4 regions of the Oceanospirillum sp. genome follow, and region 1 is predicted to be linked to each of the others. Evidence: predicted binding sites of a transcription regulator. Region 1 holds the regulator's gene; each other region holds the start of a gene.

What was found. The regulator sigma-54, encoded in region 1, starts transcription at its own class of promoters, with help from an activator protein. The targets are predictions, from matches to a motif close to TGGCACNNNNNTTGCTNT.
Region 2: a site for sigma-54 is predicted at 1,195-1,212, ahead of AC4GL5_RS06140 (P-II family nitrogen regulator). Genes of this name have one in related genera too.
Region 3: a site for sigma-54 is predicted at 1,056-1,073, ahead of glnT (type III glutamate--ammonia ligase). Genes of this name have one in related genera too.
Region 4: a site for sigma-54 is predicted at 6,510-6,527, ahead of mobB (molybdopterin-guanine dinucleotide biosynthesis protein B). Genes of this name have one in related genera too.

What each region holds. Positions count from the first base shown of each region.
Region 1 is NZ_CEYNZH010000010.1:60,786-68,519, forward strand. It holds gene AC4GL5_RS06650 (ATP-binding cassette domain-containing protein) at 1-410, opposite strand, end outside; gene AC4GL5_RS06655 (calcium/sodium antiporter) at 649-1,608, shown strand; gene AC4GL5_RS06660 (KpsF/GutQ family sugar-phosphate isomerase) at 1,620-2,585, shown strand; gene AC4GL5_RS06665 (KdsC family phosphatase) at 2,665-3,204, shown strand; gene lptC (LPS export ABC transporter periplasmic protein LptC) at 3,208-3,900, shown strand; gene lptA (lipopolysaccharide transport periplasmic protein LptA) at 3,905-4,477, shown strand; gene lptB (LPS export ABC transporter ATP-binding protein) at 4,474-5,199, shown strand; gene AC4GL5_RS06685 (RNA polymerase factor sigma-54) at 5,225-6,769, shown strand; gene hpf (ribosome hibernation promoting factor) at 6,854-7,162, shown strand; gene ptsN (PTS IIA-like nitrogen regulatory protein PtsN) at 7,185-7,634, shown strand.
Region 2 is NZ_CEYNZH010000009.1:71,068-78,801, forward strand. It holds gene amt (ammonium transporter) at 1-803, opposite strand, end outside; gene AC4GL5_RS06140 (P-II family nitrogen regulator) at 813-1,151, opposite strand; gene AC4GL5_RS06145 (response regulator) at 1,344-2,273, shown strand; gene AC4GL5_RS06150 (ATP-binding protein) at 2,257-3,558, shown strand; gene AC4GL5_RS06155 (YgiW/YdeI family stress tolerance OB fold protein) at 3,648-3,983, shown strand; gene AC4GL5_RS06160 (AcfA family outer membrane beta-barrel protein) at 4,029-4,730, shown strand; gene yghU (glutathione-dependent disulfide-bond oxidoreductase) at 4,788-5,657, opposite strand; gene AC4GL5_RS06170 (alkene reductase) at 5,687-6,769, opposite strand; gene AC4GL5_RS06175 (alpha/beta fold hydrolase) at 7,071-7,734, shown strand, end outside.
Region 3 is NZ_CEYNZH010000009.1:63,027-70,760, reverse strand. It holds gene amt (ammonium transporter) at 1-144, shown strand, start outside; gene AC4GL5_RS06130 (helix-turn-helix domain-containing protein) at 271-861, opposite strand; gene glnT (type III glutamate--ammonia ligase) at 1,158-2,489, shown strand; gene AC4GL5_RS06120 (class II glutamine amidotransferase) at 2,645-3,541, shown strand; gene AC4GL5_RS06115 (protein glxC) at 3,582-4,265, shown strand; gene AC4GL5_RS06110 (FMN-binding glutamate synthase family protein) at 4,290-5,621, shown strand; gene purU (formyltetrahydrofolate deformylase) at 5,759-6,637, shown strand; gene folD (bifunctional methylenetetrahydrofolate dehydrogenase/methenyltetrahydrofolate cyclohydrolase FolD) at 6,649-7,509, shown strand; gene AC4GL5_RS06095 (FAD-dependent oxidoreductase) at 7,582-7,734, shown strand, end outside.
Region 4 is NZ_CEYNZH010000029.1:77-7,810, reverse strand. It holds gene AC4GL5_RS12270 (hypothetical protein) at 37-1,977, shown strand; gene moaA (GTP 3',8-cyclase MoaA) at 1,994-3,007, opposite strand; gene moaE (molybdopterin synthase catalytic subunit MoaE) at 3,004-3,477, opposite strand; gene moaC (cyclic pyranopterin monophosphate synthase MoaC) at 3,479-4,363, opposite strand; gene AC4GL5_RS12250 (bifunctional molybdopterin-guanine dinucleotide biosynthesis adaptor protein MobB/molybdopterin molybdotransferase MoeA) at 4,482-5,792, opposite strand; gene mobB (molybdopterin-guanine dinucleotide biosynthesis protein B) at 5,804-6,421, opposite strand; gene mobA (molybdenum cofactor guanylyltransferase MobA) at 6,646-7,254, opposite strand; partial or broken gene AC4GL5_RS12235 (ATP-binding cassette domain-containing protein) at 7,420-7,734, opposite strand, start outside.

The DNA of each region.
Region 1 (7,734 bases):
CGGGCACCACGCAATCCGACGGATTCAAGCTTAATCAGGACCAGATCACGAATCATATCTTCCGGCAGTTTGGTATGGACCCGAAGAGGAAAGGCAACATTTTCGAAGACATTCAGTTCTGAAAACAGTGCGCCACTCTGAAACAACATACCCATGCGTTGCCTCAGCTCAAAAAGCTGTTTACGACTCAATCTGGGAACCGACAACCCATCAACAGCAACATCTCCCTGATCAGGCTTCAACTGCCCACCAATCAGGCGTAACAGTGTCGTTTTTCCCGTCCCACTGGGACCCATAATGGCCGTAATTTTACCCTTGGGAATACGCAGGCTCAGGTCGGAAAAAATCGCACGCTTCTCCCGAAAGAAGGCCATAGATTTGATTTCAACCAGGTTATCGGCATCAGTCATAATGTAGAGGGAACCCTGTGCAAATTATTCGATCCTAAGAAGGCTGGAACTTTACCGTAGAGGAAGCAAAAATACAGCTTTCATATTAATCAGCCAAGACTAATTGATCGCTTTGTCGATTCCAGTAGCTCCTCATCAAACAATGTCATATACGGTAAATTCACATTTTCAGACTTGCATTCACTCTCTGTAACTTCTTTAATTGCCACCCGACCTTCAACAGATTTAAACAGGCCTTATGATTCCCGATACTATTCCTTTTTCTATTGCTGCTCTGATCATTGGCTTAGGCCTGCTGGTCTGGAGTGCTGATCGTTTTATTGCCGGTGCGGCAGCCACTGCCCGCAATTTTGGTATGTCTCCCATGCTTATCGGAATGACTATTGTCTCTATCGGGACATCGGCCCCTGAAATTCTCGTTTCAGCGATTGCCGCAATCGGCGGAAATCCCGGGCTGGCGGTGGGTAATGCATTGGGCTCCAACATTGCTAATATTGGCCTGGTTCTGGGCGTTACCGCCCTGATCGCTCCTTTGCCAATCAATATGAAACTGATGCGCAAAGAGATCCCTTTGCTACTGGGAATCACCTTGCTGGCTGGCGCTATTATGCTGGACGGTCAGATCAGTATGACCGACTCCCTGATTCTTGTTACAGCTCTTGTAATCAGTCTGCTTTGGCTCTTCAAAGGGGACTCAGAAGCCATGGCCGATCAGGAAGAAGAGATTCCTGATATGCCACAGGGCAAAGCGATTTTCTGGCTGCTTCTGGGCCTTGCCATTCTGATCGGAAGCTCCCGTATGTTGGTTTGGGGTGCGGTTAATATCGCAACATCTTTTGGCATCAGCGACGTCATCATCGGACTGACGATTGTCGCCATCGGTACCAGCTTGCCGGAATTGGCTGCCAGCGTAGCAAGTGCTTTAAAACGCCACCATGAGATTGCTCTGGGTAACGTCGTAGGTTCAAATATCTTTAACCTGCTGGCCGTACTCCCCGTACCGGGCTTTTTCGCCACCGTAGTCATTGAACCGGAGGTGATGAGTCGTGATTATCTCACAATGACGAGCCTGACCTTCCTAGTAGCCGCCCTTATCATCATTATGCGCAAGAAAGGCAAGCTCAACCGTATCGAGGGTGGCCTTCTTGGCCTGATTTACATTAGCTATCTCTATTTCATTTATCTGGCCACTGTCTGATGGAGTCATCAATGCGCGATTATCTTGCCTCCGCCAAGCGCACGATCAAACTGGAAGCAGAAGCGGTAACCGCCCAAGCAGCCCATCTGGATGAAAATTTCAGCCGAGGTTGTGAACTCATGCTGAATTGCAAAGGGCGAGTGGTTGTCACCGGCATGGGGAAATCCGGTCATATCGGTAATAAAATTGCGGCAACACTAGCCTCCACAGGCACACCGGCTTTTTTTGTTCACCCCGGAGAAGCCAGTCACGGAGATCTGGGAATGATCACCCGTGGTGATGTCGTTATCGCACTCTCTAACTCCGGAGAAACTTCCGAGGTTACGACCCTACTGCCACTACTGAAACGACAGGCAATTCCACTGATCAGTATTACGGGTTCCAAAAGCTCCACTCTGGCGAAATTCTCTGATGCCCACCTGCTGATCGATATTCAACAGGAGGCCTGCCCTCTCGATCTGGCACCAACCTCCAGTACAACGGCCGCCCTGGTTATCGGTGATGCGCTGGCCATTGCACTTCTCGAAGCCCGCGGCTTCAGTGCTGAAGACTTTGCCTTTTCCCATCCGGGCGGTAGCCTTGGTCGCCGCTTGTTGCTTAAAGTCTCTGATATCATGCACTCTGGCGACCGTCTGCCGTTGGTAAATTCGGGTACAGCCTTGAAGGCCGTACTACTGGAAATCACTCAAAAAGGCCTCGGAATGGCAGGGATTGTCTCTGCAACAGGAACACTTTTGGGGATCTATACCGATGGTGATCTTCGCCGAACGCTAGACCAAGGTTTAGATATCCGTACGGTTTTGGTAGATGATGTAATGACGTCAGCGCCGATCACCGTTTCAGCCGATCAGCTTGCTGCAGAAGCCGTTGAAGTGATGCAACAGAAGAAGATTAATGCCTTGTTGGTGACCAACCAAAGTAATCACCCTGTTGGAGCGCTCAATATGCATGATCTGCTTCGTGCAGGGGTCATTTAACTGCTTAAGTATTCTCAGGCTAAAAGCCATTACTTTTCCCCGATCAAGCGGGATTAAAGTCAAATTCTGGAGTTTTTTTATGTCTTATACCGACACACCAAAAGACAAAGCCCGTTCTGTCCGCCTGCTGGCTCTGGACGTGGATGGTGTGCTCACGGATGGCAGCCTGTACTTTCATGCCGATGGCAGCGAGAGTAAGGCGTTTAATAGTCTCGATGGCCATGGCATCAAAATGCTTCAGGCGAGCGGTGTAGAAGTTGCCATTATCACGGGCCGACGCTCCAAGATGGTTGAACAGCGCGCTCAGGCTCTGGGCATAAAAACACTGTTTCAGGGCCGCGAAGACAAGTTAGTTGCCCTGAAGAGTATTCAGGAAAGCAAGCAACTATCCTGGTCACAAATCGCCTACTGTGGTGATGATCTGCCCGACCTATCGGCGATTAGAACTGCTGGCTTGGGCATTACAGTCCCTAATGCACCTGAATATATGATGCAATATGCAGATATGTGCACGAACCGAAAAGGTGGCGAGGGAGCGGTAAGGGAGGTCTGCGACTTTATTATGCAAGCCCAGGGCACCTTGCAGGATGCCATAGACCACTACCTTTTGGGCTGCTAAATCATGTTGTTTGGAAGCCGACTTAAAAAGCGCTTTATTAGCCTTATAGGTCTGGGGATATTAGGTCTTGCGGTGCACTTTCTGGATGTTCAGCGCCCGCAGTCCTTTGACCTTTTTTCCGATATACCCGACAGCCAGTCCGAGCCTGACTACTACACCGTCAACAGCCACTTTCTGGAATATGATATCAATGGCAACCTAAACCGTTCACTGAAATCGGAACGCCTGCTGCATTATCCGGACACCGAATTAACCGCTCTGGACAAACCTCAGATCACCACTTATACCCCTGATGGTTTACCTCAATGGCTGGCGGTTGCGAACAGCGGCCTGGTTGAAGGTGACGGCAGTCATTTCCAATTAAATCAAAATGTTATAGTCTGGCAGATGATAAAAAATGACGTCAGCGACTCAGGTAAACCGGATGTCCGGCTCAAACTAACTACTGAGCAATTGAACATTGATTTGGACAAAGATCAGGTTTCGACAGAGCAACCTGTACTTATCAGCATCCCTGAAGGGGATACTCGCTCAGTCGGCCTTTTTGCAGATATGACCACCAACAGAATTGAACTAAAGAGCCAGGTTCAGGGACGCTATCAGACTCGTACAGAGCCTTTGCAAGCGCCGCAACTGAATGCCCCAAAAGGTGGTCAGCAAGAGTCTGATGACGCAGCTTCACTAAAGCAGGAATAAGATAATGCCAATGAGTATCACTATGCTGTTGGGTTTGCGGAAATTCGGTCTTTTTTGTGTAACGGCTCTACTGTCAGGCTTCCTGTTATCTCAACCAGCACAGGCCCTTGAAAGCGATACCGATCAACCGATCAGCGTACTTGCCAACAGTGCCGAGTTTACTCCGGATCAGGGAATTGCTATCTATACCGGTAATGTCGAGATTGAACAGGGCAGTCTTAAAGTGGACGCCCACAAAGTCACCGTCTATCGTAAGGCTGACGGTGAAATAGACAAAATCATTGCCGAGGGCAAAGACAACCGGGTTCACCTGCAACAACAACCCAAACCTGAAGATCCCGTTGTACATGCCTATGCAATGTCTATCGTCTACCAAGCTGCTCTTCAGGAGGTTGAACTGACCCGGCAGGCTGAACTTGAAAACGGCAAGGACCAATTCAGCGGTGAGCGTATTCGCTACCATCTGCAAACCAAGCGCATTCAGGCCTGGGGGCAAGACAATAATAAGGATGCTCCGTCCGATGATGGCCGGGTAAAAATCATTTTGTTCCCGAACAATGGTAAGGAGCAGAAATGAAAACCCTAAAGGCGGGACACCTTGCCAAAACCTACAAAAAACGACAGGTTGTTAAAGATATCAGTCTTGAGGTCAATCAGGGACAGGTTGTAGGTCTGTTGGGACCGAATGGTGCCGGAAAAACAACATCCTTCTACATGATCGTCGGATTGGTTCGCTCTGATGCGGGCTACGTGACTCTGGATGACGAAGATATTACACCGCTGCCAATGCACGGCAGAGCTCAGAAAGGTGTGGGCTACCTGCCACAGGAAGCCTCTATTTTCCGCAAGCTATCGGTTGAAGACAATATTCTGGGCATTCTTGAGACCCGCAAAGAGCTCAGTAAAAAAGAGCGTAAAGAACACCTCGAACGCCTGTTAAATGAGTTCAGCATTACACACATCAGGAAAAGCCTGGGTATGAGTCTTTCCGGTGGTGAACGCCGCCGTGTTGAAATTGCCCGAGCACTGGCGACTGAGCCCTCTTTTATTCTGCTTGATGAGCCTTTTGCCGGGGTTGACCCTATTTCAGTGAACGAAATTAAGTCGATCATTCGCCAGCTGAAAGCGCGAAATATCGGAGTACTGATCACGGATCACAATGTCCGGGAAACCTTGGATATCTGTGAAAAAGCCTATATCGTCAGTGCAGGGCAGATTATCGCTGAAGGCGATGCCGCCAACATCATGGACAACCAGCAGGTACGGGATGTCTATCTCGGCCATGAGTTCAAGTTATAACCACTTTGGGAATAAGCCGTAATCTATGAAACCGGCCTTACAGCTTAAAATTGGTCAGAGTCTGACCATGACACCTCAACTGCAGCAGGCGATACGCCTGTTGCAGCTATCGACTCTCGATTTACAGCAGGAGATTCAGGAAGCCCTTGAATCTAATCCTATGCTGGAGCTTGAAGACGAGTTTAATTCAGCAAATGATGCCACTGAAGCAAACTCAGATTCCGAGAGCAACAAAGAGGACCAGAGCAAATCCGAAAGTGAATCTGCCAGCAGTAATGAAAGTCAGGATGCTGAGCTGGAAAACTATACCGCAACAGCGGAAGACAGCTGGCAGGATTCGATCCCTGAAGACCTACCAGTGGACAGTGGCTGGGATGATGTCTATCAGGAAAGCCTCTATACTCAATCATCAGCCCCAAGTGATGATGACGGTTCCTATCTTGAGCAGCGCGGCATCATCACAGAAACGCTGCAGGACCATCTGCTCTGGCAATTAAACCTGTCAGGCCTGCCGGAATGCGATCGGCTGATCGCAGAAGCGATCATCGACAGTATTGATCCTGATGGCTACCTCTCGTCCCCGATCGAAGAGATCTATGAAGGCCTGCAAAGCCGACCTGAGTTCCAGAATAAAGAATACGAGCTTGAGATAGAGGACGTTCAGGCCGTTCAGGGATATATTCAGCACCTTGATCCGATTGGTTGTGCCGTTAAAGACCTGCAGGAGTGCCTGCTCGTTCAGCTGGAGCCTCTGGATGCTAACGCCTTCCTGCTGGAAAAAACCCGTAAACTGATCACCCTGCATCTCGACCTTCTGGGTAGTCGTGATTTCGCACAGCTTATGCGTCGTCTGAGAGTTAAAGAACCTGAGCTTCAGGATATCATTGAGCTGATCCGTAGCCTGAACCCTAAACCTGGGTCTTCTATTTCGACAGAACATGCTGAGTACATTGCACCGGATCTTTTTGTTACCCGTGAAGAGGATCACTGGAAAGTCGACCTGAACCCGGATATAGCCCCCAAAATTCGTATTCATGGTGCTTATTCTGGTCTGATCAAGCGGGCCGACAACAGCCGGGATAACACCTTTATGAAAAACCAGCTTCAGGAAGCACGCTGGTTCCTGAAGAGTCTTCATAGCCGCAACGAGACATTACTCAAGGTTGGCATTGAGATTGTGAAGCGCCAGCAGGCATTTCTTGAAATTGGTGAAGAAGGCATGAAACCACTGGTCCTGCATGACATTGCAGATGCCATCGGCATGCATGAATCCACCATCTCCCGGGTAACGACGCAGAAATATATCCATACCCCCCGGGGTATTTTTGAACTTAAGTACTTTTTCTCCAGTCATGTCGGTACTACCGCAGGTGGTGAAGCATCCTCGACCGCAATTCGGGCTATGATTAAGAAAATGATTGCCGATGAACCACCGAGGAAACCTTTCAGCGACAGTAAGTTGGCCAATATGTTGGCTGAGCAGGGAATTAAGGTCGCCAGACGGACCGTCGCCAAGTACCGCGAAGCGATGAATATCCCCCCGTCGAACGAACGTAAGAAATTGATTTAAAATCAATTTAGAAAAAACGCTTTGCAAATACCTGAAAAACGATACAATCAAAATTGCAAGACCGCGAATAATAAGGAGCTATTTATGCAATTGAATATTACCGGTCAACACCTGGAATTAACTGAAGCTCTGCAAGAGTACGTTTCTACCAAGTTTGAGCGTCTTGAGCGTCACGTTGATAACATCACTAACGTACAGGTTGTTCTCAAGCTGGAAAAAGAGCGTCAGATTGCTGAAGCAACTCTGCACGTAGCCGGCGCAGATCTGCATGCCACCGCAGAAGCTGAAGATATGTATGCATCTATTGATATGCTGACGGATAAAATCGATCGCCAGCTGATCAAACACAAAGAAAAGGCCCAAGCCCGTAAACAGGGTGCGGCAGCCCGCTAATTATTGAGCATAACTGATATCCATGTTACTCAATTCAGTTCTGACTCCTCCGAGAACCCTTGACGGGGTTCCCGGAGGCAGCAAAAAGCGTCTCCTAGAGTTCTTCAGCAAGTTTATCTCTCAGCAGATTCCCACTCTTGAAAGCACCGAGGTTTTCGATAGCCTCATTGCACGGGAACGACTGGGAAGTACTGGTGTTGGTGAAGGCATTGCCATTCCACATTGCAGGGTTAAAAACTGCTCGGAAAGTATAGGAACCTTTATTCGCCTGAAAGATAAGGTTGACTTCGACTCTATCGATGGACGACCTGTTGATCTTTTGTTTATTCTGCTGGTTCCAGAGGAGGCAACCGACGACCATCTTCAGTTGTTATCCGGTCTGGCAGAGAAATTCTCTGACCCCGATTTCTGTCGACAGCTTCGCGAAGCGGTGGGTTCCGAGGGGCTGTACGAACTCTGGACTCAGAGCTAAAGCCTTTATCTGCTACCGAAGTAATCCATCCGGGCACAAATAGCATACTGATAAGGTCTTCTGTATCTTTTGTAATACCGATGACCTTATCTTTCGCTAA
Region 2 (7,734 bases), on a different contig from region 1:
AGTGCGGCTGCAACCATACCCGCAGCCGCAGCGGCATTGGTATTCACAAAGACTTTAGCGACCGCATTAGCTTCTTCAACATTGGCAATTTTCAGCTCTGAACCGCCGTTGAAACCGAACCAGCCCATCCAGAGAATAAACATACCTAAGGTCGCCATCGGCAGGTTAGCCCCAGGGATCGCAACAGGTTTACCCTCTTTCGTGTAGCGGCCTTTACGCGGACCAACCATAATCACCGCAGCCAGGGCTGCAGAGGCACCCGCCATATGAACCACGACAGAACCGGCAAAATCCTGAAAACCCATCTCATCCAGGAAACCACCACCCCATTTCCAGTAACCTTCAACCGGATAGATCACAGCAACCATCACAATGGCAAAAATAAGGAAAGGCCAAAGACGCATACGTTCAGCTACAGCACCGGACACAATCGACATGGTGGCTGCGGCAAAAACGGCCTGAAATATGAAATCAGACATGCTGGAGTAATACGGCGCACCTTCAGCACCCGATACCACATCAGCGGTTGCGTTATCCGCCCCCAGGAAGAAATCAATCCCCGGAATGACAGAAGAAACCGGGTTAGCCGGATACATAATGTTGTAGCCAACAAACAGGTAAACAATACAGGCGATGCCGTAGAGCAGTGCATTCTTGTTCAGAATCTCTACCGTATTCTTACTTCTTACTAAACCAGCTTCCAGCATGGCAAAACCAGCGGCCATCCACATCACCAAAGCAGCGCTTATTAAGAAATAAAACGTATCCAGGGCGTAACCAATTTCAATGACTAAGTTATCCATTTTTCACTCCTAAAGTGCCTGCTCGCCTGTTTCACCGGTACGAATCCGGACAGCCCGCTCGATATCTAAAACAAAAATCTTGCCGTCACCGACTTTGCCGCTGCTGCAGCTTTTTGTGATGGCTTCAAGCACCTGGTCAACAAAGTCATCTTTGACCGCAACTTCAATTTTCACTTTCGCCTGAAACTCCACGCTGTACTCTGCGCCCCGGTAAAGCTCGGTATGGCCTTTTTGTCGCCCATAACCATGAACCTCTGTGGTGGTAAGGCCGTTCACGCCCAGCTCTTGTAACGCTTCCCGTGCATCGTTCAATGCATGGGGTCTGATTACTGCACTCACTAGCTTCATAACATCCCCTTTCTTTTTGAGAAAATATATTTCTTACAAGGAATATTGAAGAATTGTGCCACGTTTAGGAAACCGCAATACTTTCAGAGAGTTAAAAGCAAAAAGCTTGAAAAGCGCCCACAGAAAGCCATGGCGCTCGCACCATGAAAGAACAGACGAAGCAGTAGGGTGCACCATAAGAAATGACCCGTTTTGGATACGGAGGCTGAACGAAACATAGAAAGGAAGGAAGGTCATTCAAGCCAAAAACTGAGGTTAAGACCCTGCAGTCTTAATCTCAGTCATCCGGTAAACCCGGAAGCTTTAAAAGGTCAGCCCCTCTCTGAAAAAGGCCTGCCAATGGTTAATAAAAAATTAAGTTATTATCGATACAATACAGGACAGGCTTTCAAGCTATCTTTTTCATTCTTTCTACACCATTGGCTTAACATGCACTTGTTATTGATTGAAGACGACCTACCTTTGGGCAGTGCGCTCATTAGGCTCCTTAAAAGCAGCTACCGGGTTGAGTGGGTTAGATCTCTGTCTGATGCAAAAAACCACCTTTTAGCCCAGGATTACGATCTTATCCTTCTTGACCTGGGCCTACCTGATGGCGACGGCATCACTTTTCTACAATCTATCCGCCAAAACTCAAACACAACTCCGGTTCTAATCCTAACGGCCAGGGATAGTCTTGATGACAAGGTGCTGGGACTGGATATGGGAGCCGATGATTACATGGTTAAGCCTTTTGAACCTGACGAACTTCTTGCTCGCCTGAGAGCACAACTGAGAAGGCTTGCGGGCCAGGCATCACAACTTATCATCTCAGGTAACCTTACTCTGGACCCGGTTCAGAATAGGTTCTGTCTTGATGAATGCCCAATCAGACTCCCGAAGAAAGAACATGAAATTCTAAGCGTTCTGATTCATGCCGGCGCCCAGCCTGTGAGTCGATCTAAACTCATGCAACAGCTTTACAGTCTCGGCAGTGAGGCAGAATCCAATACATTAGATGTTTATATCCACGCACTAAGAAAGATATTGGGCAAAGAACGTATCGAAACTATAAGAGGCTATGGCTTCCGACTAAAAGAGCCCTCAGATGAAAAAGAGCCTTTAGATGAAAAAGAGTATTAAGCTCAAACAGTTGGCTCTGATTCTGGGCCTAAGCATGTTGATAACAGCTGTGACAAGCATTGTCGTTACCTGGCTTGCCGTTGATGATGAGTTAAGCGAACTTCTGTACGAGGATATTCGTCAACAAACAGAGCTACTGTCACGCATGCTTCACCGAGGCCATATCGAACCTGATGAATTAAAACAGTTTCTGAGTGAATCTTTTATTGATGATGACGAAGACACTTTTCTGATCTCTGTCGAACATATCAAAGAAGGCTGGTTTGTCAGTAATCTTGAGATAGAAAGAAGTTACGGAAGTCCGGAAAGTGGTGTCACTCAACTGGTATTTCAGGGGCATACCTGGAAGGGCTACCAACTCAGAGAGGGTAACCTGCTGATCAAACTGCTAAGACGAGATGATATGGCAGCGGATATTAAGGGCGATGTAATAGAAGACACCCTGCTACCGGTACTCATTGGTAACGTTTTCAGTCTTCTGATACTCATGGCCTTGCTTAGTATCGTTACCTCCCCTCTATCCAAATTGGTACGCCAGATAGAACAACGCAAAGCCGATGACCTGACAGACTTTGAACCGTCCGGACGCCTGACAGAACTTCAGGCCATCAGTGTCAGCCTTAATCAGCTAATGCAGGGAATCAAATCAACTCTGGAAAGAGAAAAACGCTTTGCCAGTGACGTGGCTCATGAGCTACGCACCCCTTTGGCAACCTTAAAGCTTGAGCTTGCGTTACCTGATACAGACCTAGCAGCGATGCGCCAGGAAGTAGACAGGCTGATAAGGGTTGTAGAGCAGCTTATGACTCTGGCCCGCATTGAATCCGGCTACTGGCAACAACAAGCAGAAACCCTAGACCTGAAATCGACTCTGATCGATGTCTGTCAACGCCTGGAACCCCGAATCTCAGCAGCCGGGCTTAGCCTGAGTCTCAATCTTCAGGATATACCGCTAAAAGGCGACTCAACACTCCTCGGTCTTCTGGTAGAAAACCTGCTTTTAAATGTGATTAAGCATGCAAAGGGGGCAACACAGGTATCTCTGGAACTAAATCCAGAAAAAAGCGACTTTCTGGTTTTAAAAGATGATGGCCCAGGTATTTCTGACGAACAACGTCAGCTAATGCTAGAACCATTTGTCCGGCAGGATCAGAGGAAAGAAGGTCTTGGGCTAGGGCTTTCAATTTGCAAACAGATTGCGGAGCAGCATGGATTCATCCTCAAGCTGGCAGACGCCTCTCCGGGATTAAGCGTTACTCTTTCCCAAAATACAAACGTAAAGTAACACCTAACCCCCTCCTCCGGGCCTACTTAATACAAACTTAATTCTTGTTTACGGATACTGAGCCTACCGAATCACCAACGGAGCTTAGTATGCGTCCTTCTCCTCGTTTGATATCAGCATTGGCCTTACTTATTACAGCCGAAGCCTATGGTGCAGACTGCACGACCCTAATCTCTTTAGCTGAAGCTAAAAACCTTCCGGACGACAGCATTATCTGCGTTAAAGGTCATATCAGCGAACGGCTTTCTGACGATGATTACCTACTTAGAGACGCTAGCGGAACGCTTGTGGTTGAAATCGATAATCATCTTTGGCGTGGCCAGCTTGTTGCACACAAGGGCCAATTGTTACTTCAGGGAGAGCTGGATCAGGAAGACTATGAGACTGAGCTTGACGTCGATTCACTAACCATCCTTAACCCCTAATCACAAGTTCTAGTAATTAAATACATCTATCGCACGGAGCTTATTATGAAAAAGAATCTGGCACTTCCACTTCTTCTGGTGTCACCTATGCTACTGAGCACACCTCAGGCCATGGCAAACACCTACATTCAATTTGGTCTGGGTACAACTCAAATCAACAAGGATGATGATACCGTTACTTTCAAAGACAATACCCGGTTAACACCGGGCTCCAGTAGCGCTGATCAGCGCTTTACTCTGGGTTATCGTGATGAATCATTGGGGGTAGAAGTCAGTTACCGTCAAACGGTAACTGATGCCGAAAAAGAGATTCAGGCCAGAAGCCCTGGCGAGATTCCAGCACTACCGTCAGGTATCAGTGGAGGAACACCCAATGAATATGAAGAAGAATGGGAAACAGATTTAAAAACGCAACAACTGGCAGTAAAAGGCGTCTATTTTCAGGACCTGAGCAAACAATTTACGCTCAAAACAGGCCTCGGTTTGACCTATACCGAATACGAGCAGAAATCCAGCCACACTCAATCCTGGGAAGAAGACAGAGTAGGCCCAGACTGGGAATACGACAGGGTAAATCGCAGCAAAAGCTCAGATTCTGCTGTTGGTGGTATTGCCAGCATTGCTGTTGATTACACACCTGCACCGGACAGTCTGCCAAACCTCAAGGTCGGTCTTGAAGCTGCTGCCACATCCGACAAATACAGCACATCCCAGAGTCTCTATGGAACGCTTGGCTGGGTATTCTAAACCGGCCATAGGCACCGTCAGGAAGCAGTCGTCTCCAGACTGCTTCCTGAATAAAGATCACGACCTGTTAATGGCCTTCTCAATATCCTCTGAGCTATGACGCTCTCGCAACTGCTCGAAGGTTTCCCCCCAGGTGCGATTCACAATGCGGCCACGCTGAACCGCAGGGCGCAGATCGATCGCTTTTGCCCAGCGCATCACGTGGGTGTAGCTGTCAGCTTCAAGGAACTCTGCCGCGTCGTACACCCGGTTGAGTACCAGCGCACCATACCAGGGCCAGACCAGCATATCGGCGATGGAGTATTCTTCCCCCGCCAGATACGGGTTATCCGCCAGACGTTTATCCAGCACATCCAGCTGACGCTTGATCTCCATGGTGTAGCGGTTGATCGGATATTCAAACTTCTCCGGCGCGTAGGCATAGAAGTGACCAAAGCCGCCGCCCAGAATCGGGGCTGCGCCCATCTGCCAGAACACCCAGTTCATACACTCGGTTTTTGCTACAGGATCTTTCGGGATAAAAGCTCCGAACTTCTCCGCCAGATACAGCAGGATAGACCCTGACTCAAAGACACGCTGGGGCGGATTAACACTGTGATCCATCATCGCCGGAATCTTGGAGTTAGGGTTCACCTCCACAAAGCCGGAACTGAACTGATCGCCTTCCATAATATCGATCAGCCAGGCGTCGTATTCTGCTTCTTTGAAACCCAGTTCCAGTAGTTCTTCCAGCATAACGGTGACTTTGACACCGTTTGGCGTGGCCAGTGAGTAGACCTGCAGCGGATGTTCACCCACCGGCAGCGCTTTCTCATGCGTTGCGCCGGAAACGGGACGGTTAATATTGGCAAACTTGCCACCATTACCCGCTTCCCATTTCCAGACCTTGGGTGGGGTATAGCTTGTGTTCTGCGATGCTTCGCTCATATTTTTCCCTCTGTTCTGCCGTCAGGTGATTAAGCCGGAGACAGCTCTTCCAGAAATGGATAATCGTTATAACCTTCACGCCCCTGAGTGTAGAAGGTTTTCGGGTCGGCTTGGTTCAGTTCAGCGCCTTCTTTAATACGACGGGGCAGATCCGGGTTGGCGATGAAAGGCACACCAAAGGCAACCGCATCAGCGATACCCTCTGAAACCACCTGCTGCGCTTCCTGCGGGCTGTAGCCCATGTTCACAATCAGATTTCCCTGATAATGCTCGCGCACCGGTGTGACCACATCCATCTGCTGCTCACCTAAAAAGTCGGCACGCATCAGGTGGAGATACGCCAAATTGTAACCGCTCAGTTTTTCAGACAGCCAGGTCATCAGGCCAACCGGATCACTGTCTTTCATGCTGTTAAAGCTGTTCAGTGGCGACAGACGAACACCCACCCGATCAGAACCCCATACCTTGCTGACCGCTTCGATCACTTCCAGCAGAAGACGGGCGCGGTTTTCGACGGAACCACCATAAAGGCCTTCACGCAGGTTAGCACCATCACGCAGGAAGGCATCCAGCAGATAGCCGTTTGCACCGTGTACCTCTACACCATCAAAGCCAGCGCGCTTGGCGTTTTCTGCTGCTTTTACAAAACCATCAATGATGGCTGGAATTTCAGCATCGTCCAGTGCACGGGGTTCGGTATAAGCCTTTTTGCCTTCCGGCGTGTGGATATCGGAATTGGTAATCGCGATAGCACTGGGTGCAACCGGCTGTTTGCCGTCATTCAGTACCGGATGACAGGCACGGCCACCATGCCAGATCTGCAGGAAGATCTTGCCGCCCTTAGCATGTACGGCATCCGTCACCTTTTTCCAGCCTTCTACCTGAGCGTCAGAATAGATACCCGGCTCACGCCAGAAGGCAGAGTTACCTTCCATCGCCATGGTCGCTTCCGCAATCAGCAGACCGCCAGAAGCACGTTGCGCATAGTGCTCTGCAATCAGGTCGGTCGGCACATGATTCTCATCAGCACGGCAGCGGGTCAGCGGAGCCATCAGTACCCGGTTTTCTACTTCAACAGCGCCCAGTTTCAGCGGCGAAAACAGATCAGTCATAGTTGCTCCAGAAATCGTTCAAAGTTGATTTATTGACTTGGTTACTTTCCAGATGGATACGAATATTCAGATTTAAAGATCAGCGGGGCTAAAAATAGCAGGGGTTAATTAATCAATGCCTGAGAAATCAGCGATAAAGACGCGCGGTACAGCCCAAAGAGTGACTATAGAGTCTCACCTAATAGGGTGAGAGCCGAAGAAATCCAACTGAATACTTGGCATTATGGGATGCAGTATCGATTTTGCCTCTGAAAAGCACATCAGAAAACACAATAAAAACAAAATAACAGGATCGAAAATCATGACGGATTCTCCTCTGCAAACCGCACCGAAAACCGACTCAGCATCACTGGAAGCAACAGCCAGAATCGTGACAGATAGCCGCACGATTAAGACACCTTACGGCAATCTTTTTGCCCGACGCTGGCAGCCGGAAGGCGGTGATCATAAAGCCTCCCCTTTTTTGCTCTACCATGACTCTTTAGGCTCTGTCGGATTATGGCGAGACTTTCCTGAAGCTTTAGCCCTGTCAACGGGCAGAAGTGTTATCGCCTACGACCGCTTGGGCTTTGGTCTGTCGGACCCCGTGACACAAGCCATTGATCCGAACTTTATTCCCCTGGAGGCTGAGCGCTTTATTCCTCTGATCTGCGATGACTTCGGTCTGGAGCACTTTATCGCTTTCGGCCACAGCGTGGGCGGTGGAATGGCCGTGCATTCAGCCGCACAGCATCCTGAACGATGCGCCCTGCTCATCACAGAAGCCGCACAGGCCTTTGTTGAACCCCTGACCCGGGATGGCATTCGTGAAGCGGAAGCACTATTTAAAGATCAGAAACAGCTGGACCGACTGGCCCGCTATCATGGCAAGCGTACCCGCTGGGTGCTCGACTCCTGGATCAATAGCTGGCTGTCTGACGCATTCGATCACTGGTCCCTTGATGACGTTCTGCCTCAGGTCACCT
Region 3 (7,734 bases), on a different contig from region 1:
TGGATGTTTGGTGCCACGATCGTAACCCTAATGGTTATCAAACTGATCATGGGACTTCGTGTGAGTGATGAAGAAGAGATGGAAGGCATGGATGTTCACGAATGTGGCATGGCAGCCTATCCGGAATTCACTAACGACAAGTAATTTTTAATGTCTTGCAATAACTAGAAAGACCCTCCGATGCTTTACCCATTGCGCTTACCGGTTTTATCAGAGCCAGGTAAGCGCTTTTTTGTTTCTGTCAGCCGGTTGCTATCACTTCCTACCTATTTATTCTGAGTAATTGATGATCGACAGTAGCTGAAGCGGTACATCGTAAAGCTGCTCCGGTCCATGAGGAACTTCTGCGTCAAAGGTGAGGCTGTCACCGGCGCTCATCTCATACAGGTGATTGCCATGACGGTATTGAAGACGACCTGAAAGAAGATAAACAAACTCCTGACCCGGGTGAGAGAAGGTTGGAAAAACCTCTGCCAGATCATCCATCGTAATTAGAAATGCCTCAAAGTTTTTCTTTCCACCACGTTGATACGTTAGCAGCTGGTAGTTATGACCCTTATCGGTTCCCCGTCGCACAACCTCTAACCCTTCACCCGCTTTTGTGAACTGAGCGCTGCCTTCCGGGCGGTTGTAGTCAGTAAACAACGTTGAGATTGACAGCCCAATGGCGTTGCACAATCGATTCAGGGTCTCGAGGCTGGTGGATACCTGGGCATTCTCAATTTTGCTGATCATACCCTGACTGATATTGGAGATACGGGCGACATCGGTAATTTTAAGTCCCTGTTCAACTCGGGCTTTCTTAACCACCATGCCGATGTACTGATCGAGACTGAACTCCTCAGTGCGGTTCTGATCCATTTTTTTGCTCCAATTTAATGCGGCGGTGCACTGGATTTGCGCGTAATGCCTGCAGTTTCCCCAATAACAACTGGTGCATTATACCTTGTACTTTTCGTAATCAGTATTCTTGGCAGGAAATATATTTTCACTTCTGTATAAAAATCAAAGGGTTAGTTATTTTGAGAATAAAATATTCCTGCTAGGAAATTTTCTGGCATGACGGTTGCTTTCTTGTATGTAAATAAATATTCCTGAAGGGAAATTAAATCGCCTGACGGGAAGGTAAGAAACCTAAACGATTTAGGAGTGACCCGATGCCGATAGATGTAGAGCGTTTCTGTGACGAGAATGACATCAAGTATGTGCTTGCACAGTTTGTTGATATTCATGGCGTTGCCAAAACGAAATCCGTGCCAGCCCATTGTTTGATGGATGTCGTTGAAAAGGGCGCTGGCTTCGCTGGTTTCGCTGTATGGGGTTTAGGGATGGAGCCGCACGGCCCGGACTTTCTGGCCCGTGGCGACCTGAGCAGCCTGAGTATTGTTCCCTGGCAGCCGGGTTACGCCCGAATCGCCTGTGATGGTTATGTGGAGGGTAAGCCTTATCCCTATGACAGTCGTGTTGTACTCAAGCAGCAACTGAAACGATTGAGCAGTCGCGGCTGGACACTGAATACCGGTCTGGAGCCTGAATTTTCACTGTTTAAACGTAACAGCGATGGCTCCCTCGGGCCGGTAGACGATACCGATACGCTGACTAAACCTTGTTACGACTATAAGGGATTATCCCGCTCCCGTGAGTTTCTGGAAAAACTGGTTGATAGCCTGCAGAAAGTCGATATGGATGTTTATCAGATCGATCATGAAGACGCCAACGGCCAGTTTGAGATCAACTACACCTATAGCGATGCACTAACCTCGGCAGATCGTTTCACCTTTGTGCGTATGGCTGCCGGTGAGATTGCCAACGACCTGGGTATGGTGTGCTCCTTTATGCCGAAACCCGCATCCGACCGCACAGGTAACGGTATGCATTTCCACCTTTCCATCTGTGATGAGAGTGGCAAAAACCTGTTCGGGGATGACAGCGACAAGCACGGTATGGGGCTATCGAAAATGGCCTATCACTTCACCGCCGGCTTGCTTCACCACGCCAAGGCGCTGTGTGCCATCTCTGCACCTACGGTGAACTCTTATAAACGACTGGTTGTGGGCGGCTCCGCATCCGGAGCCACCTGGGCTCCGGCCTATATCTGCTACGGCGATAACAACCGTTCTGCCATGGTGCGTATCCCTTACGGTCGCCTTGAATTCCGACTGCCGGACTCCGGCTGTAACCCATACCTGGTACACGCGGCACTGATTGCAGCCGGTATGGATGGTATTGAACGTGAGTTGGAAGCCGGAGATCCGGTGAATGAAAACCTCTACGTCATGAGCAACCAGGATCTGGCCGAGAAAGGTATTGAGATTCTGCCCCAAAATCTGGGTGAGGCAGTGGATGCCCTAGAGGCAGACACTGTGTTGACTGAGGCCTTGGGCAAAGACCTGATGGCCGAATTTATCAGCCTGAAACGAGATGAGTGGATCGATTACTGCCGCCATGTCAGTGACTGGGAAGTTGCCCGTTACGGTGAGTTCTTCTGATCTGATCTGAGTTTTACCTATTTTCCAATGGATAGAGCCCGCTTAAGACTGTTTTAAGCGGAACGGCTTCGCTCGACCTGATATCAGCGGGCGAGTCGGATGTTGTCTCTTTGATATGACTTTTTATGACTCTTTTTTGAAGTGAGGATGATGCGATGTGTGGAATCGTAGGTCTCTACCTGAAGAACCCCGCGTTGGAAAGCCAGCTGGGCGCCCTGTTTGAACCCATGCTGATCGCGATGACCGACCGTGGCCCCGACAGTGCCGGTTTTGCGATTTATGGTGATGAGGTTGCTGATGGCACCAAACTGACCCTGCGCCATGAAGATGTGAACTACAACTGGGAAGCGCTGGCCGAGAAGGTACGTGCTGAGCTGAATGCTGAGGTCAGCTGGTTTCAGAATGACACCGTCGCCGTGTTCAAAATGCACTGTGATGCCGACAAAGCGACAGTCTTTATTGAAACCCATACGCCTGAAGTGCTGATTCTGAGTGCTGGCCACTCTATTGAGATCCTGAAAGAGGTCGGCCTGCCGGAAGTGATCGCAGAGAACTTCAGCCTTAAGGGGATGCAGGGCACGCACATCATCGGTCATACCCGTATGGCGACTGAATCCGCGGTCACTATGGCGGGTTCTCACCCGTTTTCAACCGGTGAAGACCTGTGTCTGGTGCACAACGGTTCCCTTTCTAACCACAACCGTCTGCGTCTGGAGCTGAAGCGACAGGGCATTCATTTTGAAACAGAAAATGACTCTGAAGTGGCTGCCGGTTATCTGATGCATCGACTGCAGCAGGGCGACACCCTGAAACAGGCTCTGGAGAACGCCCTGCAGGAGCTGGATGGTTTCTTTACCTTCACCATTGGTACACGGGACGGTTTTGCTGTGGTACGTGACCCGATTGCCTGCAAGCCAGCGGTTCTGGCTGAAACTGACGACTACGTGGCAATGGCCTCCGAATATCAGGCCCTGACCACGCTACCGGGCATTGAAAAGGCGAAAGTTTGGGAGCCGGAAGCGGCCAAAATTTACGTTTGGGAACGCAGCTAAGCGCATCGGCTGACACGGTTAAATACGAGGAAACTGGATTATGAAAACACTTGATTTGGCAACAAACTCGCTGCGCGAAGTAAATCAGGCTCTGCATGAGCAGTCCGGCGAGTGTACTGAGCGTGAATGGAAGATCACCGGTGCCAAGGGCGACCACAATATCGCCTGCGGTCTGGATGCTGCGCTCAGTGTCGATATTGAGGGACATGCGGGTTACTACTGCGCGGGTATGAATAAAAAAGCCCATGTGGTCGTTCATGGTAACGCCGGTCAGGGCGTGGCAGAAAACATGATGTCCGGCATCGTTCGCGTTAAAGGTCAGGCGTCCCAGTCTGCCGGTGCAACTGCCCATGGTGGTTTGCTGGTGATTGAAGGTGATGCTGGCGCCCGTTGCGGTATCTCCATGAAAGGTGCCGAGATTGTTGTCGGTGGTGATGTGGGCCACATGAGCTGCTTTATGGCGCAGGCTGGCGCGCTGGTGGTCTGTGGTGATGCCGGAGACGCGCTGGGTGATTCTCTTTATGAAACCAAAATTTTCGTGAAAGGCAGTGTGGCCTCGCTGGGTGCCGATTGTATCGAAAAAGAGATGCGCCAGGAGCATCTGGACTACCTGGCCGATCTGCTGAACCGCGCAGGTATGGATGAAGATCCCGCAGATTTTAAGCGCTATGGCTCTGCCCGTCAGCTGTATAACTTCAAAGTCGATAACGTCAGCGCCTACTGATTTCGCAGATACGAGGATAAGAAGATGAGTGAACAAGATCTGAACGTAAAAGCTGGTCTGCGTGAGTCAGCAACCTTTGATGCGGCGACCATGACTGAAATCCGCCGTGCTGCGGAAAGTGGCATCTACGACATCCGTGGTTTTGGTGCTAAACGCAAAGTGCCGCATTTTGACGATTTGCTGTTTCTGGGTGCTTCCATGTCCCGTTACCCGCTTGAGGGTTACCGTGAGAAGTGCAACACCCAAGTGACGTTAGGTACCCGTTTTGCCAAAAAACCTATTGTGATCGAAACCCCGGTCACGATTGCGGGTATGAGCTTTGGCGCATTGTCGGCGAATGCTAAAGAAGCACTGGGCCGGGGGGCTTCCGCTGTTGGCACCTCAACGACCACAGGTGATGGTGGTATGACCCCGGAAGAGCGAGGACAGTCCACTAAACTGGTCTATCAGTATCTGCCATCCCGCTACGGTATGAACCCGGATGACCTGCGCAAGGCTGATGCCATTGAAGTTGTCCTGGGACAGGGTGCTAAACCGGGTGGCGGCGGCATGCTGCTGGGGCAGAAGATTACCGATCGTGTTGCGCAAATGCGCACACTGCCAATGGGAGTTGATCAGCGTTCCGCTTGTCGTCACCCGGATTGGACCGGGCCGGATGATCTGGCGATTAAGATTCAGGAGCTGCGTGAAATCACCGACTGGCAGGTGCCTATTTACATCAAAGTGGGCGCAACCCGTACCTACTACGACGTCAAACTGGCGGTTAAAGCCGGGGCAGATGTGATCGTAGTCGATGGGATGCAGGGCGGTACGGCTGCTACTCAGGAAGTCTTTATCGAGCACGTGGGTATTCCGACGATGGCGGCTATTCCTCAGGCGGTACAGGCGCTTCAGGAGATGGGGATGCACCGCAAAGTTCAGCTTATCGTGTCCGGCGGTATCCGCAATGGCGCTGATGTGGCTAAGGCGATGGCGCTGGGGGCTGATGCTGTGGCAATCGGCACGGCAGCCCTGGTGGCATTGGGTTGTAACCACCCTAAATGGGATGCCGAATTTAAAAAGATCGGCTCTGCTGCGGGTTACTACGATGATTACCATGAAGGTAAAGACCCTGCGGGTATCTCCACTCAGGATCCTGAGTTGAGCAAGCGTCTTGACCCGGTTGAAGGTGGTCGTCGCCTGGCGAATTACCTGCGGGTTCTGACCATGGAAGCACAAACCCTGGCACGGGCCTGCGGCAAGAATGACCTGAGAAATCTGGAACCGGAAGATCTGGTGGCACTGAACGTAGAAGCCGCGGCTATGGCGCGTGTTCCTCTGGCGGGGACCAGCTGGATTCCGGGGCAGTCTTTCTAAACCGATCGTCTGATCCTTATCCGACCGGAGCTGCTTCGGTAGCTCCGGCACAATTTAACACCAGAACAGTTTTTTTATTCAAAGCATTTCGCTTTGCGGGTTTCTGCACCCTGAAAAAAGTAAACAGGATTTTGAAAATGCCTCATGCAACGAACAAAACCGAATACATCCTACGAACAACCTGCCCGGCTGGAAGCGGCATTGTGGCCGATGTTGCGGGTTATCTGACCAAGCAGGGCTGTTACATCAGCGAGCAATCGCAGTTTGATGATCAGGACAGTGGCAAATTCTTTATGCGTACACGTTTTCATTTTCAGGGAGAAGGCTCAGCCGAAGATACCGGAAAAAGTATTGAAGAGGGTTTTGCCGAGGTGGCCAAGCGCCTTGATATGGAGTGGACGCTGCACAATGCCTGCGCGCCGGTCAAAACGGTGATTATGGTTTCTAAGGCGGATCATTGTCTGAGTGATCTCTTGTATCGCAAAAACAAAGGCGATCTGAATATCGAGATCACCGCTGTTGTGTCGAACCATCAGGATCTCCGTCCGATGGCCGAGCGTGAGGGTATCCGTTTTGTACATTTACCGGTGACGAAAGAGAACAAGTCACAACAGGAAGAAGCGCTGCTGGATATCGTTAAAGAGACCGATTCTGAACTGGTCATTCTTGCCCGCTATATGCAGATCCTTTCTGACAATCTCTGTGGGCATCTGGCTGGCCAGGCGATCAATATTCACCACTCCTTCCTGCCGGGCTTTAAAGGTGCGCGACCTTACTATCAGGCCTATGACCGTGGCGTAAAGCTGATTGGTGCTACGGCGCATTATGTCACCGCTGATCTGGATGAAGGTCCGATTATTGAGCAGTCAGTGCAAACGGTAGACCACACCATGGGGCCGGAAATGCTGACTACGGCAGGCCGTGACACCGAGACGGTTGCTTTGGCCCGGGCGGTGAAACTGCATACCGAGCATCGTGTCTTTGTGGATGGCAACAAGACGGTTGTCTTCAAGTAGGAGGGGAGATCATGGCGACACGAATTGACGGAAAAGTGATCTCCGCTCAGGTGCTGGAAGAGGTCGCAGAGGATGCAGCAGCATTCCATCAGACCTTTGGCCTCAAGCCGGGTCTGGCGGTTGTACTTGTGGGAGACGACCCTGCCAGTCAGGTTTATGTGCGTAACAAAATCGCCCGTGCTACCGAGTCAGGTATTAACTCCATTGAACACCGTCTGCCTGCTGAAACGACTCAGGACACTCTGAATAGCCTGATCGATGCGCTGAATGCTGACCCTGAGGTGCATGGCATTCTGGTACAGCTCCCTTTGCCCGCTCATCTGGATGAAGAGCAGGTGATTGCTGCGATCTCATCCGCTAAAGATGTGGATGGCTTCCACCCGGAAAATGTCGGGGCCTTGAGTGTTGGTAAAGACTCTCTGGTGCCCTGCACACCTCAGGGTTGCATGATCATGCTGAATAAAACACTGGGTGACCTATCCGGAAAGCATGCGGTGGTGGTCGGCCGCTCCAATATTGTCGGCAAACCGATGGCCGCTCTGTTACTGAAGGCGAACTGCACCGTGACGGTTGTGCATTCGCGCACGCCTGAGCCGGAAAAACTGGCACAGCAGGCCGATATTCTTGTCGCGGCAGTCGGTATCCCTGAAATGATCGGCCCTGAATGGGTTAAGCCCGGTGCCACCGTCATCGATGTGGGGATCAATGTCATCGAGCGTGATGGTAAGCGCAAGCTGGTCGGTGATGTGGACTATACCGCCGTTGAAGCGCTTGCTCATGCCATTACCCCGGTGCCCGGAGGCGTCGGTCCTATGACGATTGCCTGCCTGATGAAGAACACTCTGATCGCCGCAAGACAGCAACAGTCGTAAGTGGTTGGCCGCCCGCCAGCAGCCAGGTGAAACATATTGCATCAGTTGATCTGATGAGACAGGAGAAGGTTTATGCCTTTTGCACTTCTAAAATACGGTCTTAACGGTGACTTTCCTTTTGAGAAAGATGCCGACCTACCCCCGCCAACCTCGCTGAAAAAACGCTATGACGTTGTGATTATTGGCGGAGGTGGCCATGGTGTTGCGACCGCTTATTACCTTGCC
Region 4 (7,734 bases), on a different contig from region 1:
GACTGTTGTTTTTGCGGTAAAAATGGAATTCCAGCTATGGGCCTCTTTGGTCGGAAAAAATCTGACAGCTCAACGACAAAAGTCTCTATCCAGCGTGAAGGCTTTGCCCATATACGCCAGATCAGCGAGGCGGTTACAACGATGCCCTGGGGCATTTCGCTGCTCTCTCTGGCCTGGACTGCAGGTCCGGTAACCCTGATCGCAGCACAGCTGAGCTACGTACTGGGTTATAACAAGGCCCCCACCCAGGAAAACCTGATCTTCTTTATTATCTACACCGTGATTACCGGTGTGGCTGGTATTGTCGCGCAAATTGTGTATCGCCTGACTCGGGTACCCAAAATTGAAGAAGAAAAGCGTCGTGTGTCTCTCGTTCTGGAACAACTACCGGAGCTTCGCTGGCAGGTACTGGATCTGCACACCCATCAGCATGACCCGGAGCAGCGCCAGCGTTATGTCGCCAAGCTGCTATTGCAAAAGGCAGACCTAGACCCTGAATCCCTGAAGCAGGCAGTCTACGACCTTACCCTGAATAAAACCTTTGCCCGCCTGATCAGCCAGATTGAGATCTATCGTCAGGTTGGTATGGATCGTCGTATTGATGATCTGGTAGAAAGTCAGCGTTTCCTCATTCGCCACGTTCTGGTCCAGCTTGAATCCATCGAACCGGATGCTATTCCCTATATCCGAACCCGATTACAGGGGGACAGTCCCGACCAGAAATTGGGCATGCCCCGCCAGGAAAACTTTATTGAACGTATTTTTGCCGCTATCGAAGAAGAAAATGATCTGCTGATGTCCGACGAGGACGTTGAAGAGATGATCGTCCTAGCCTTCGAATTACTCTGTGGCCGTCGTATATCAATGCTTACCTTCGCCTATCGTGGCCGTTGGGAGCTGGCAGACGCACTGGACAGAATGGAACGCAACCGCAGCGAATACCGTATTGCGCAGGCTACCGGGCTCAGTCGTATCCGCGCTTTGGCCAGTTTTATTAATCAACAGTATCTTCTGCAACGTACCAGTGATGATGAAGAGGTTGAGCAGCTGCAGATCAATCAGTCCGCCGACATTCTTGTGGAAAGTGCCGAGCACTACATGGATGAATCAGCCGAACGCCTATCAGAATATTGCCGTAAAGCCCGCCGAAAAAGAGCCAAAGTTGATAAAGACTGGATCAGAGAGCAATCCCGACAACTGGGTGAGGCGCTGAACCTCTGGAAAGAGATTCGACGGGCCTACGAGCGCATTGGCCGCATTCATGTTCAGCTTCTCAAGGCGTCGGACCGCTGGGAAAGATCGGTTGATACTTTTTCCGTTAGTGATACCAAACTGCAGATCGGCAGTGGTCATCGGGGTCTCAGGGTAACGGAAAAATCCATTTATCTGGATGAAGAGGCGATCAGTGACGTCTGCCTGAAACTGCACGACTTTCTGGTCAAATATAAGCTGACCCCTGAGGATCTTAATCAGGCACGTAACAAAGCCCTTCGGGGCAGGGTTGAGCGCGCACAACTTCCGGAAGACCACATCACACCGGAGATTGCGAAACAGCTGGCTATTGAGATCGCATTAGCACTGGAACCCCACATTCATCTGAGCCGCCCCGAAATCCAGCGCGCCATATACAGCACCAACGCCATCTACATGAACGACATTGAACCGGGCATGAGCGCAGCGACAAAAGCTGCCATGGGTACCGCGATGGCGAATGAGAAGCGGCATGATCTCTCAGTAGCCGCTGAGCGTCTGGCCCTGGCGCTGGTAAAACACTACCGGGTTGAACTGGGTGAGGATGCCATCGCCTTCCTCCGTGACAACTATCACGCCAGAGAAAGCCGCCTGAACGTACTGAACCAGTTTGCCAAACCCAGAGAACGCAAAGTCAGCTACCTGAACCTGCGTCCCCCTGTGGTAGCCGCGCCAAAACGTGATTGGTATAAAGCTCTGATCGCAGCCAGAAGACTGGCGGAATAAAGCCAGAGACTCAAGCTCAGCCTCCGGTCATATTCATAAAGCGCACCACCTGCACATCACCATCCGTCGTAAAGTGATGCCGCTCCGGCTTAATGGCCATACTCTCCCGAATCGCTTGTTTCAGAGGCTCAATATCCCCCGGATTGGCCCGTATAATCGCTCTCAGATCCACGGAATGCTCATTACCCAGGCAGAGCAACAAACGCCCCTCAGCGGTTACCCGAACCCGATTACAGCTACTGCAGAAGTTATGGCTGTGGGGAGAGATAAAACCGACTTTGGTTTTCAGGCCGGGGATACGAAAATAGCGGGACGGTCCATCGGTCTTTTCTGTCGTAGGCATCAGCTCATAGCGCTGACGAATCACCTCGCGAACTTCATCACTGGAGCAGTAGGTCTCTTCCCGCTGATGTTCAGAGATCTCACCTAACGGCATCTCTTCGATATAGCTGATATCAATTCCACGTGCTATCGCAAACTCCAGCAGATCCAAAATCTCATGGTCATTGCGGCCCTTAAGAATCACAGCATTCAGTTTAATACCCTTAAAACCCGCTGCCACAGCGGCATCAACCCCCTCAACCACTTGATTCAGGTCGCCCTTGCGGGTCAGCTGACGGAAAAGGTCTGTGTCGAGGGAATCCAGAGAGATATTCAGCCGTTTAAGACCGGCGGCTTTCAGATCATCCGCCATGCGCCCCAGCTGAGAACCGTTGGAGGTCATGGCAAAGTCGGTAATCTGCGGCAGATCACCAATATGCTCAATCAGCTCCATCACATTACGGCGTACCAGAGGTTCACCGCCAGTCAGGCGGATTTTGTTCACCCCGAGTTCGGCAAAAGCTTCTGCCACAAGAGACATCTCTTCCAGTGTCAGCACCTTCTCACGGGGCAGGAAAGTCATATCTTCGCTCATGCAATATACACAACGAAAGTCACAACGATCCGTCACTGACATTCGGACATAGGTCACCTGACGACCAAAGCCATCCACCAGTTTTTCCTGTTCAGACTGAATCGAAGCGGTCATACCTCCCCCTCCTTCCATCGCCGGGCGGCGGCATCATCTGAACGTCTGGCAGACACCCAATAATCCCCATGACGGGTATTCTCTTTTTTCCAGAAGGGTGCCCGGGTTTTCAGAAAATCCATAACAAAGCTGCAACCATCAAAGGCCGCCTGACGATGAGCAGAAGCCACGGCCACCAGCACAATAGGATCTCCGGGTGTTAAGCGGCCGACACGGTGAATCACATGTACCGCCTGCAAAGGCCAGCGTTCCGCTGCTTCAGCAGCAATCTGTTCCAGCGCCTGCTCGGTCATACCCGGATAATGCTCAAGGGTCAAAGCCAGTACATCGGGTTGCTCATTAAAATCCCGAACCAGACCTGAAAAGGTCACTACCGCACCGATATCGGTGCGATTTTCCGTGATCGACCGGTTAACCTCAGCCAGGCAGAACTCCGCCTCCTGAACTTTAATCTCAATCTGACAGCTCATATTAGCCTCCCGTAACCGGCGGGAAGAAAGCCACTTCATCACCGGCCTCAACCGTTGCCGATGCTTTAGCCATCTGCTGATTCACCGACATCAGAAGGTTCTTGGCCGACAGTTCATTCACCCATTCCGGATGGGAGATAATCAGCTGCTCTTTAAGCTCAGCCAAGGTCACCGCTGCGTCATCCAGTACCACGCTGATCTGCTCACAGCCCAAGGCTTCACGCAAACCAGCGAAAAAACGCACATCGACACAGGGCACGCCCACAGAACCTTCGGTCGCCGTGTCAGTTGCTGCATAACCCGCAGATTCCGTACCGGAATGAGCAGAAGCAGAGCCTGCCTGCGGCGCAAGATCAGTCGAATCGCTGGTCATCTGCCAATGACCGGATTTACCACCCTTTTTCTCCAGCACTTTCGTGCCCGAGATAACCATAGTTTTGTCCACGGCCTTGCACATATCGTAAAGTGTCAGCGCTGCCACAGAGGCTGCTGTCAGCGCCTCCATTTCAACACCGGTCTGCCCTGCCAGTTTGCACAGGGTTTCAACGCGAATTCGGTTTTTCTCCGGTTCCGGAATCAGCTCGACCTTAACCTTGGTCAGCATCAGAGGATGACACAGCGGGATCAGATCTGAGGTTTTCTTGGCGGCCTGAATACCGGCAATACGGGCTACCGCCAGCACATCACCTTTTTTGTGCTCGCCGGATACGATCATCCGCAGGGTTTCCGGCTGCATCTCGACATACGCTTCTGCCACAGCTTCTCGGGCGGTGACCGCTTTTTCGGTCACATCCACCATACTGGCCTCACCCTTAGCATCAATATGGGTAAAACCTTCCGGATGCAGATCCGTATCGGAGGTCAGATTGTTAGCTTGCTGAGTCATAGTGTTCTCTCTACTTCCCGCCTTAGGCCCCGGTTCCGCAAAGCCGGCATGAGGCGGTGATCGTTTTTATTCTTTAACGTTTTACGAAGTACTTGCTTCAATTAACGACTGTCCGCTTTTAAAGCAGGTCAGCAAAGGGATAAATCATCACGGAATCCCCCGGCGCGATGGCCGCATACTCATCGCCAATTTCAATCAGGCAGTTGGCTTCGGTCATGGAACGCAGAATGCCGGAACCCTGAGTCCCTGTGGTGCGTACCTGTAGTTGCCCTTCGGCCGTCAGGCTAAAAATACCGCGATGAAAATCGGTACGGCCTTCGCGACTGCGCATCTTTTCCTCTGCAACCGCAGGAATGCCCTGCAGTTGCCATCCGCTTTCACCCTGCAGCTTGCGTAACGCCGGTTGCGCCAGCTGCATAAAGGTCACCATCACCGCCACCGGATTACCCGGCAGACCAAAGAACCAGGCTGAATCTGAGCCTTCATCGGACAAATCCGCACCGATACGGCCAAAGGCAAAAGGACGACCGGGACGGATATTCATGCGCCAGAAACCGACCTCACCCACCTGCGCCAAAGCCGTTTTGATGTAATCCGCCACACCGACAGAAACACCACCAGAGGAGATCACCACATCAGCGTTAACCGCTGCATCCGCCAGCGTTTTCGCCAGCACCGCTTCCTGATCCGGCAGAATGCCCAGATCGATCACTTCGCAATGCAGCTTTTTCAACAGAGCGATCAGAGAATAACGGTTGGTATCGTAAATACTGTGCGCCGGTAACGGCTGCCCCTGCGCTACCACCTCATCACCGGTGGAGAACACCGCAACGATAAGAGGCTTAAATACCGCAACCTCTGTCAGCCCCAGAGAGGCGATCAAGCCCTGATGGGCCGGCGTCAGACGGGTACCTGCCTTGACGGCAATCTGACCGGTTGCCAGATCTTCACCGGCCTGACGAATATTGTCGTTCAGACGCAGGGATTCCGGCTTGTCGATCACCATCCTGTTGTCACCTGCCTGACAGATCTCACGCATGACAACAGTGTTAGCTCCAGCCGGAACCGGTGCCCCGGTGGTGATGGTCACCGCCTGACCGGTTTTCAGTTCACCATCAAAACCGTGACCCGCTAATGCCTTGCCGATCAGTTCATATTCAGGCTCAAAAACCTCACGGCCATCTTCCGGCAGCGCCAGTGCAAAACCATCCATCGCGGCATTAGTCTGCGCAGGAACATTGATCGGCGAGATCACATTTTGTGCCAGTACACAGCCCGCAAGCTCTGCGATCGGTTGCCGGATAACCTGCGGCTGAGACGCCGATTGCACCGCATCCAGCAGCGCCTGACGCCCCTGCTGAACACTCAACTGACCGGGTTGATCAAAGCAACTGACCACTGCCTGAGGCGTATTCTTTTCTGATGTCATGACAAGGCTCCCTATACACGTTTAGTGCCGCTTTCGATGACGTTTTCAGCATCCAGCACCTGATGTTGCTGCTTCACCTGCTCAATCACAAAGTCAGCGATCGCCTCAGGATCATTCAGGTCTAACAGAGGCAGAGCATTAACCGCGTCGCCAGAATCCACCAGGTTCTCTTTCAGCTTAGCGGCATCATTCGTAGCGATGGCGATAATGTTGGCGTCATTCAACGCGATAACCGGTTTACCGGTTTCCGGACGATGTATCTCAATTTTGGGGAAAGGAATCGCTTTGAAGCCCTCCACAAGAACACAATCCAGACGGTGCAGGGGTAAAAAATCGATCATCTCCTGCAAGTCAGGATCTTTTACCGGTGATTCATCACTCACAGGGAAATCCAGCATCATCGCCATACGTTGAGATGAGGCCACCAGCATGGGGGCTGCTCCCGCCTTGCGCAGCTCGAAACTATCTTTACCGGGCTGATCCACTTCAAAAGCGTGATGGGCATGTTTTACGACAGCACAACGGATACCTTTCCGGACCAGAATTGGCAGCGCTTTTTTCAGCAACGTTGTTTTACCGGAGCCACTAAAGGCCGAAAAACCCAGCACCGGCAGGGGATAATTCAACATAACCCATCCTATTTGGTTTAGCGCCAAGCGATCTCGCGACGCACAAGGACCCTGCAACAGAGCCCTTTTCGTGTTGTATGGGTCTATTTGAGCAAGGAATATTCCACGACAGCTCTGAAACAGGTCAAAAAAGAACCAATAAAGTCCAGATGCCTCACACTGTGAGAAAAACCATAAAAAAAGCAGCGACTTAGCGCTGCTTTTTCCGGATAGAACAGATGATGTCAGAGTCGCCGTTCCAGATCCTGAACCTCCTGCTGAGTGTTCAGGTTCATAAAATCTTCCTCCGGACTGTCAAAAGGCACAACAACCATACGATGCTGCATGTACCAGCGATCGATCTTGCGTTTCCCCTCAGCCAGCCAACTTTCAAGACTTGGCAACAGACTTCGGCGCACCAGAGAGATCACTGGCTGCAGACGCTCACCATCATGAACAACGGCAACATCCACATCATTTTTGGCAATGGCCTGATAAAGCTTCTCAACGACATTGTTCGGTAACAAAGGAATATCACAGGGGACAAACAACACCCAGTCAGTTTTGGCATGAGTCAGGCCAGTCAGCATCCCCATAAGCGGACCATGAAAACCCTGTTCAATATCTTCAACGACGTCATAACCCAGCGCCAGATACTCTTCCAGACTGCGATTGGCATTGATCAGCACGGACTGAACCTGAGGACCAATATGTTCCAGAACATGATGAATCATGGGCCGCCCTTTAAAAGGCACCCATCCCTTATCCATGCCCCCCATCCTCTGTCCCTGCCCCCCGGCCAGAACAACTGCGGTAATCTCGCGGGTATCAGGTAGGACTGCTTGACTGTTCATGGCTTGAGGCTCTCCGGATTAAATCCCTATTAAGGTCTGAGACAGCGAATCCTGCGCTTATCAAAAAAGATCGGTATTACATCTATTGTATGCGGCCTAGGGAATACCCGTGGATTATTTTTACCTGGCCGGCTTATTTTGCCGCCAGAATCCAAACGCATCCGTTTAAGTCTCAATACGGGAAGCAGCTAACGTGCCAGACTGGATATTCCATCGGGTATTACACAGATCCGTGAGCAGATTTTTCTGGTGAGAACTCACCATAATCACCGTTCCTTTATCAATTAAATCAGTCACTAAGCGATGCATTAGCTCAATTGAATCATCATCCAGATTTGCTGCGGGTTCATCCAGCAGCAGCAGACCCGGCTCTAATAACCATGCTCTTAAAAGGGCCAACCGTTGCCGCTCACCACCTGACAAGGTTACCGCATCCTGATCCCGCAGGCTTTCAAGCCCCGCAAGCTGTAATCCAAGCTC